3 regions of the Ruminococcus sp. B05 genome follow, and region 2 is predicted to be linked to each of the others. Evidence: predicted binding sites of a transcription regulator. Region 2 holds the regulator's gene; each other region holds the start of a gene.
What was found. The regulator HrcA, encoded in region 2, represses chaperone genes, less so after heat shock. The targets are predictions, from matches to a motif close to TGTTAGCACTCNNNNNNNNNGAGTGCTAACA.
Positions count from the first base shown of each region.

Region 1: htpG (molecular chaperone HtpG) is a predicted target of HrcA. The motif match lies at 1,633-1,663, and genes of this name have one in related genera.
Region 3: D8Q48_RS08060 (co-chaperone GroES) is a predicted target of HrcA. The motif match lies at 2,019-2,049, and genes of this name have one in related genera.

Region 1 covers NZ_RBZR01000008.1:75,472-78,763, reverse strand. The annotation lists gene D8Q48_RS08010 (DHHA1 domain-containing protein) at 1-666, shown strand, start outside; gene D8Q48_RS08005 (CPBP family intramembrane glutamic endopeptidase) at 659-1,603, shown strand; gene htpG (molecular chaperone HtpG) at 1,806-3,292, shown strand, end outside.
Region 2 covers NZ_RBZR01000001.1:349,755-353,046, forward strand. The annotation lists gene lepA (translation elongation factor 4) at 1-20, shown strand, start outside; gene hemW (radical SAM family heme chaperone HemW) at 22-1,209, shown strand; gene hrcA (heat-inducible transcriptional repressor HrcA) at 1,419-2,474, shown strand; gene grpE (nucleotide exchange factor GrpE) at 2,492-3,127, shown strand; gene dnaK (molecular chaperone DnaK) at 3,177-3,292, shown strand, end outside.
Region 3 covers NZ_RBZR01000008.1:87,548-90,839, forward strand. The annotation lists gene groL (chaperonin GroEL) at 1-1,619, opposite strand, end outside; gene D8Q48_RS08060 (co-chaperone GroES) at 1,706-1,993, opposite strand; gene D8Q48_RS08065 (hypothetical protein) at 2,126-2,437, opposite strand; gene codY (GTP-sensing pleiotropic transcriptional regulator CodY) at 2,549-3,292, opposite strand, start outside.

The DNA.
Region 1 (3,292 bases), on a different contig from region 2:
ATTGAAGGGCAGATTAGGATTGTGACGATACCAGGATATGATGTATGTGCATGTTGTGCACCACATGTAAAAACAACAGGAGAGATCGGACAGATTAAACTGACAAATGCACAGCGTTATAAAGGCGGCGTGAGAATTACGATGCTCTGTGGTTTTCGGGCACTTTGCGATTATAGGAAAAAATTATCAGCAACAAGGCAGATATCTGCAAGTCTCTGTGCAAAAGAGAATGAAACGGCCGAGGCAGTGGAACGTTTAAAAGAAGAAAATAACGCATTAAAACAAGAGTTGGACAGACAGAAAAAAATGTTGTTGGAGTATAAAGTGAAAGAAGTAGATCCGACTCAGAAGATAGTCTGTTTATTCGAAGAAGGTCTGGATGGGGAAGGACCACGATTTTTAATGAATCAGGTATTAGAAAAACAACATGATATTTGTGCTGTGTTTAACAGACAGCCGGAAACATCAGAAGAAGGAATGTTGTCATATCGCTATGTGATTGGAAGCAAAACATTGGATATGAGATTATTGGTAAAAGAACTGAATTCGCAGTTTCGAGGAAGAGGCGGCGGAAAACCAGAGATGGTGCAAGGTTCACTATTTGGAGATGAAGAGAGCTTGAGAGGGTGGATACAAGAGAAAGGAGAGGCTTTGAGAAATGAATAATAAGCCGATAAAAAATCCGTTTTGGTACGTATTTGGCCCACTGCTTGTTTACTGGATTGTAGGAATCTGTGTTAGTATCGGGACAGCGTGTGTACTGGTAATAGAAAATGTAGATGAATTTGCGAAGGTGATAAGTGGAATTGATACAGGGAGTGCAGATGCTATGACAATGGCAATGCAACAGTGTTCATTACTTGCCATGAAGTTAGAATTAAAATATGCACTTGAGATACAGTGTGTAAAAGCAATCTGTTCCATTTTTGCCTGCTCTGTTTTCTATTTTAAAGATCGTAAACGAGAAAAAGAAGAAAATGCACAGATGCCAGAGAAAGCAACCTGGTCTAAATATATATTTTTGTTAGTGTTTGCAGTTGCATATAATATTGGCGTGAGTTGTTTATCTTATATGGTGCAATTAGTGTCAGGAAATAGTAGTTTTCAAAATACGTCGGCAATATTTTATAATTCGAAATTTTGGCTTCAGATTGTCGGATTGAGTATTCTGGTGCCAATTATGGAGGAATTGTTATTCCGTGGGATTATTTATAAAAGAATGCGGACAAAAACTCCATTTTTGAGGGCGGCAATGTTTTCCGCCATTTTGTTCTCGTTTATGCACAGCAATGCAATACAGATGGTAAATGCACTTGTGTTGGGATTGGTTTTAGCGTATGTTTATGATAAATATGGTTCATTTAAAGCACCGGTGTTTACACATATGATTGCCAATTTGACGGCAGTAATAGGAACGAACACGGGAATCTTTAATGGTTTTGCAAAAAGCCCGGAGATACTTGGCGTTACCGTTGTTATATGTACATTTGTGGCAGCAGTGATGTTCACAATGATCCAGAGAATGGATACAGGTCTTAAACCGGAACAACCGTCTGATAAATCAGACGATTCCCAGAAACCGAATCTGGATATGTTCCGTTAATATAGTGTGAATTAATTGAATATAGAAAATGTTAGCACTCGTTTGAATCGAGTGCTAAAAAGTTGTTGACTTTTGGTCATTCTCGTATTAGAATACTCTTTAGATGGTAAAAATGATACTGCTTACAGAAGAATTGCAGATGGTATCATCCAATTAACTTCAGATTAACAGTAAAATGATTTATAAAAGAGGAGTGTTTACTATGACAATGAAGAAAGGTAGTTTATCAATTGACAGCGAAAATATTTTCCCGATTATAAAGAAATGGGTATATTCAGATCACGATATCTTTGTGCGTGAGCTTGTGTCGAACGGATGCGATGCAATCACAAAATTAAAAAAGCTTGATATGATGGGAGAATATGAACTTCCAGATAATTATAAAGCAAAAATTCAAGTGATTGTAAATCCAGAAGAGAAAACATTAAAATTTATTGACAATGGTCTTGGTATGACAGCTGAGGAAGTTGAAAAATATATTACACAGATTGCATTTTCCGGTGCTACACAATTCCTTGAGAAATATAAGGATAAAACAACAGAAGATGAGATGATCGGACATTTTGGTCTGGGATTCTATTCAGCATTCATGGTTGCAGATGAGGTACATATCGATACACTTTCTTATCAGAATGATGCAACTGCTGTACACTGGGTAAGCGAAGGCGGTACAGAGTACGAGATGCAGGATGGAAATAAGCAGGAAGTCGGAACAGAGATCACACTGTTTTTGAATGAAGATTGTCTTGAATTTGCAAATGAATATCGTGTAAGAGAAGTGTTGGAGAAATACTGTTCATTTATGCCGGTAGAAATTTTCTTAAGCAAAGCGAATGCAGAACCGGAGTACGAGACAATCGATGAGGCGGATGTTCTGGACACAGATGAAGTAGTTGAGCATATCACAGAAGAGCCGAAAGAAGGGGAAGAGGGCGAAGCAAAACAGAAAGCAAAAATTGTAAAACGTCCTGTTTCAATCAGTGATATTCACCCATTGTGGACAAAGAATCCAAGCGAATGTACAAAAGAAGATTACATTGATTTTTATAGAAAAGTATTTATGGATTACAAAGAACCATTATTCTGGATTCATTTGAATATGGATTATCCATTTAACTTAAAAGGAATTTTGTATTTCCCTAAGATTAATACAGAGTATGACTCAATTGAAGGAAAGATCAAATTGTATAACAATCAGGTCTTTATCGCAGACAATATTAAAGAAGTGATTCCTGAATTCTTAATGGTATTGAAGGGTGTGATTGATTGTCCTGATTTACCATTGAACGTATCTCGTAGTGCACTGCAGAATGACGGATTTGTAAATAAAGTCGCAGATTACATTTCTAAGAAGGTTGCAGATAAGCTGAACGGAATGTTCAAGACTGACAGAGAAAATTATGAGAAATACTGGGATGATATCAGCCCATTCATCAAGTTTGGATGCTTAAAAGATGAAAAATTCGGTAGTAAAGTAAAAGATTCCATTCTTTACAAAGACTTGGAACACAAATATCTGACTTTGGAAGATTGCATTAAGGCAAATAAAAAAGAAGATGCTGAAACTGAAGAGACAAAGAATGAGACAACAGAAGGAACTGACGCAGCAGAGAATTCTGAACAGACTGAAAAAGAAAAAACTACTGTTTATTATGTAACAGACGAACAACAGCAGAGCCAGTATATCAA
Region 2 (3,292 bases):
TGAAATTAGATGAAGATTAATATGAAGAGAGAATTAGAATTATACATCCATATACCATTTTGTGTAAGAAAGTGTAATTATTGCGATTTCTTTTCCGCAAGTGGAACAAAAGAAGAATTAAATACTTATGTACAGGCTTTATGTAAAGAGATTAATCGTTATAAAGACTTTGCAAAAGAATATATAGTAAAGACGGTTTTCCTCGGGGGAGGAACACCGTCTCTTTTGACAGCTGAACAGATGAACCTGATTTTTGAAAATCTAAATCAGGTTTTTACAATCGATCCTATTGCAGAAATTACAATGGAGATGAATCCAGGAACTATAAACATTGAAAAATTAAGAAGCTATAAACTGGCAGGTATCAACCGTGTAAGTATCGGATTGCAATCAACAGAAAATAAAGAATTGAAAATGTTGGGAAGAATTCATACTTACAAAGATTTTCTAAATACATGGGAAGCTGTTGATCAAGTAGGATTTAAGAATAGAAATATTGATCTTATGTCAGCACTTCCTGGACAAACTTTAAAAAGCTGGGAAAATACACTGAAAAAAATTTCGGCACTTAACCCTGAACACATTTCTGCATATAGCTTGATATTAGAAGAAGAAACCAAGTTCTATGAGTGGTATTATAAAGGTCTTTTTGATGCGGGTGACTGGAAACTTCCTTCCGAAGATGATGAATATACAATGGGTGAGATGACCATTCAAATGTTAGAAAGTTGTGGAATGCACCGCTACGAGATATCCAATTATGCATATCCCGGAAAAGAATGTACGCATAATCTTGGATACTGGGACAGAGTGGATTATCTTGGACTTGGTGCCGGTGCAGCATCTCTAATTTCCGTTCAAAATAAAAATACTTCCGAAATACAAGAACAAATCCGTTTCAATCATGTTATGAATCGAGATAAATATATTCAAAACATTAATCAAAAACAAGCGATTGAAATAGAACGCGAATACTTAACCTTAGAAAATCAAATGGAAGAATTTATGTATTTGGGATTAAGAAAAACAGCTGGCATTTCAAAAAATAAGTTTCACAAGTTTTTTGGTAAGGAAATTGAAGAGGTTTATGGAAGTATAATAAAAAGATTGGAAGAAGATAAATTAATAATAAGTAAAGAAGATAATCTGCTCCTTACTCACAGAGGAATGGATATCAGCAATTATGTACTATCTGAATTTTTACTTTAAAATCAATACTAATAAAAACAGGAAAACTTTGATTGTTTATATCAGAGTTTTTTCTTTTTTATAGAAATATACAATAAATTTTTATTTCTATAAAAAAATGATAAACAGTGTTGACAAACGGAAATCAAGGTGATATCTTATTACTTGTAAGGTGTTAGCACTCAAATAAGTGGAGTGCTAATAGCAAAGAAAGAGGAGGTTTTAAGAAGATGGATATAGAATTAACAGATAGACAACATATTATACTTAAAGCAATTATCCAGAATTATCTTGAGACCGGAGAACCGGTAGGTTCAAGAACTCTTTCGAAATCAACCGACTTGAATTTAAGTTCAGCAACAATTCGAAATGAGATGGCGGATTTAGAGGATATGGGATATATTTTCCAGCCACATACTTCTGCCGGAAGAATTCCTTCGGATAAAGGATATCGGTTATATGTAGATATGTTGATGGCCGATAAGGAACAAGAATTATCAGATTTGAAAAATGTTGTATTAGAAAAATCTGATAAGGTTGATAAAGTATTAAAACAAGCAGCGAGAGTGCTTGCGAATAATACAAATTATGCAACCATGATTTCTGCTCCGATCAACCATAAGAACACATTGAAATTTATTCAATTATCACAGGTGGATCCAGAACAGATTGTTGCAGTTATTGTAATGACGGGGAATGTAATTAAAAACAAGATTATCGAAGTTGATGAAGAGTTAGGCAATGAAACGATGCTAAAGCTGAATATGCTTCTGAACACATCACTCAATGGCATGTCTATTGAGGAAATTAATCTTGGATTGATTGCCAGATTAAAAGAGCAGGCCGGTATTCATAGTAAAGTAATCAGTGATGTGCTTGATGCTGTTGCAGATATTATTCATGTAGAAGATGATATGGAAATTTATACATGTGGTGCGACAAATATTTTTAAGTATCCGGAATTAAGTGATAAGCAGAGTGCACAGGAAATAATAAGTGCCTTTGAGGAAAAGCAACAACTTGCAGAACTGGTTACAGAAACTCTTTCAAATGAAAAGAATACAGGAATACAAGTTTATATTGGCGATGAAACTCCAGTCAAGACAATGAAAGATTGCAGTGTTGTAACAGCTACTTATGAGCTGGGCGAAGGAATGCGTGGAACAATCGGTATTATTGGCCCGAAACGTATGGATTATGAACATGTAATGAAAACATTGCAGACATTAAAGAGTGAACTGGATACTTTAAATCGTAGAGATTTAAGCGAACAGGATATAGAATAAAATTGGTGGAGGGAAAAATGAGTCAGGAAGATATGGTAAAAGAAGCAGTAGAAGAGGCAAAAGCAAAAGCCGCACAAACTGTTGAAGAAGAATCTGAAGAGGTAACAGAAGAAGCTGTTGAAGCTGATGGATCCGAAGAAGAAATTTCAGAAGATGAAGCATTAGAAGAGACAGAAAAATCTGAGAAAAAATTATTTGGTAAAAAGAACAAGAAAGACAAGAAAGACGAAAAGATTGAAGAATTAACAGATCGTCTCACTCGTCAAATGGCTGAGTTTGATAACTTCCGCAAACGTACAGATAAAGAGAAAAAACAGATGTACGAAATAGGAGCGAAAGATATCATAGATAAAATTCTTCCAGTCGTGGACAATTTTGAACGCGGACTGGCAGCTGTGTCAGAGGAAGAAAAATCACATCCTTTCATGGAAGGGATGGATAAAATTTACAAACAGTTAATGACAACTCTCGGTGAAGCAGGCGTGAAACCAATCGAGGCTGTTGGTCAGGAATTCAATCCTGATTTTCACAATGCAGTTATGCACGTAGAAGATGAGGAGGTCGGCGAAAATATTGTCGTAGAAGAATTCCAGAAGGGTTACACATACCGTGATAGTGTTGTAAGACACAGCATGGTAAAAGTAGCAAATTAGAAGTAGTAAATCAGTAAATTTAGAATGATAAATTAGGAGGACAAATATCATGGGAAAAATTATTGGTATTGACTTAGGTACAACAAACAGTTGTGTTGCCGTAATGGAAGGTGGTCAGCCAACTGTTATCGCAAATACAGAGGGAGCAAGAACAACACCTTCTGT
Region 3 (3,292 bases), on a different contig from region 2:
ATACCCATTCCGCCTGCTCCACCAGCTGGCATTGCAGGAGTATCTTCTTTAATTGTTGAAACAACAGACTCTGTTGTTAATAATGTAGAAGCTACACTTGTTGCATTCTGTAATGCGCTTCTTGTAACTTTAGCCGGATCAAGAATTCCTTCTTTTACCATATCTACATACTCTTCCTTATATGCATCAAATCCAACTCCCGGCTCTGATTCTCTGACTTTATTAATTATAACAGATCCTTCCAGTCCTGCGTTATGAGCAATGTGGAACAATGGTGCTTCCAGTGCTTTTAGAATAATTTGAGCACCTGTTTTCTCATCGCCTTCCAATTCATCAGCAAGTTTTGCAACTTCTTTTGAAGCGTGGATGTATGCAGAACCACCTCCTGCGATAATTCCCTCTTCAACAGCTGCTCTTGTTGCATTCAAAGCATCCTCCATACGAAGTTTTGCTTCTTTCATCTCTGTCTCTGTTGCAGCACCAACACGGATTACAGCTACTCCACCTGCCAATTTTGCAAGTCTTTCCTGTAATTTTTCGCGATCGAAATCTGATGTTGTTTCATCGATTGCTTTCTTTATCTGCTCAACTCTTCCGTTGATAGCTTCTTTATTTCCACAGCCATCTACGATAACTGTATTCTCTTTCTGAACTTTTACAGATTTTGCACGTCCAAGCTGATCCATTGTAGCCTCTTTAAGATCCATACCGAGCTCTTCTGAAATCACCTGACCACCTGTCAAAATAGCGATATCCTGAAGCATCTCTTTTCTTCTGTCACCATATCCTGGTGCTTTTACAGCTACTACATTAAATGTTCCACGCAATTTATTTACGATCAATGTTGTAAGAGCTTCTCCTTCGATATCTTCAGCAATAATCAAAAGTCTTGCTCCAGACTGAACGATCTGCTCCAAAACAGGAAGGATATCCTGAATGTTAGAAATCTTCTTGTCTGTAATCAAAATATATGGATCATCCAGAACTGCTTCCATCTTCTCCATATCTGTTGCCATGTAAGCTGAAATATAGCCACGGTCAAACTGCATACCTTCTACAAGGTCAAGCTCTGTCTGCATTGTTTTAGATTCTTCGATTGTAATAACTCCATCGTTAGAAACTTTTTCCATTGCATCTGCTACCATCTGTCCAACAGACTCATCTCCTGAAGATACAGCTGCAACTCTTGCAATCTGCTCTTTACTTGTTACTTTGCTGCTCATATCTGCAATTGCTTCTACAGCTTTATCTGTTGCTCTTTTCATACCTTTACGAAGTACGATTGGGTTAGCACCTGCTGCCAGGTTCTTCATTCCTGCATTAACCATTGCCTGTGCAAGAACTGTTGCTGTTGTTGTACCATCTCCGGCCACATCATTTGTTTTAGCAGCAACTTCTCTGATAAGCTGTGCTCCCATGTTCTCAAATCCATCTTCAAGTTCAATTTCTTTTGCAATTGTAACACCATCATTTGTGATCAATGGTGCTCCAAAAGATTTATCCAATACTACGTTTCTTCCTTTTGGTCCGATTGTTACTCTTACTGTATCAGCAAGTTTGTTCACACCTGCTTCTAATGCCGCTCTGGCTTCTGCACCATATTTAATTTCTTTTGCCATGATATAACTCCTCCAATTCTATCTTGCAAATCCTGCTTCTCATTTTAAAAAGCGGATAATGTTCTCCGCCTTCTTATTCTTCTATATTATGCCTCAACGATTGCTAAGATATCGCTCTGTTTTACAACGATATATTTCTCGCCTTCCAGCTCTACATCTGTTCCTGCATATTTAGAATAAATAACTTTATCTCCAACTTTCACCTGCATTGTTACTTCTTTTCCATCTATATTACCACCAGGTCCGACTGCGATTACTTCTGCCTCCTGTGGTTTTTCTTTTGCCTGTCCAGGTAATACAATACCAGACTTTGTTGTTTCCTCTGCTTCTAACTGCTTCAATACAATTTTATCACCTAATGGTACTAATTTCATTGTAATTCCTCCTTAAAAAGCTATTTATTAGCACTCATTTCTCTTGAGTGCTAACCCATGAATATAAAATAACACTCTGCTAACTATTTGTCAACAGAGTTTATAAATTTTTCTTTTTTTCTTTATCTATATTTATTTGTTCTTTCTGTCCAAAACATAAAACCCGTTTTCAATCCGAAATACCAGTATATTACCATTTTCTGACTGATAACGTTCTTTCACCACTCCGCTGCAAGATAGTAATTCTGTTCTTGTTGAAATATAACACTGGTATTTTGCATCAAGTGAAATCGCTTTAAGATCGTTCTCTCTCAATTTTAAATAAATATAATCTTCTTCCATATCATAGCGGAACACCTGACAGCGATGTGTTGCATCATCAAATACTCCGTCCGCTGAAATTGTTTTTATCATTTGCAGTGCAACTGCATTTCCTTCGTACATTTTCGGTCCTCCTTTATATTATTCTGCATCTTTGAAAATTATGAATCCTTCTTTTTTCTGAAAACGAAAGGGCATCAGAATACTGATACCCTTTCTGGTTGAACTTTCAAATTACATTCTTTCTTTTTTAATCTTCTCTAATTCTGTGAATACATAATCATTCAACACTTTGATATAAGTACCTTTCATTCCTGAAGAACGCGATTCAATAACTCCTGCACTTTCAAATTTACGCAATGCATTTACGATCACTGATCTTGTGATTCCGACGCGATCCGCAATCTTACTTGCCACAAGGATTCCTTCTGTTCCATTCAATTCATCAAAAATGTGAACAATTGCCTCAAGTTCTGAGAAAGATAATGTACTGATCGCAGACTGAACGATATGCTCTTTTCTTGTCTCCTCTGCGCTTTCTTCATTAACAGAACGAAGCATCTCAAGTCCGACTACTGCTGTTCCGTACTCACTCAAAATAATATCATCAATCTCATATCCTTCATTTTGCTTGTAGATAAACAAAGTTCCAAGACGCTCTCCTGCAATATCGATTGGTGTGATAATTGCCTGATAGCCTTTCACAACATCCCCTGAAAAACCAAGAGTCTCAAGATTGACATTCTCTTTTGTAGATAAAATGCTAAGCAAACGCTCATTCAACATCTTATCGATATGAGCACCCACACGTTCTTCCAATAATTCTTTGATTTCTTTTACATTGACTGACTTACTTGTCCCCAAAACTTTGCCTTTTTTACTTACAACCAGTACATTCGAATCAAGAATTTCTGTCATAACAGCGCAAATATCATTGAATACAACCTTGCTCGAATTATTATTATGCAATAATTTATT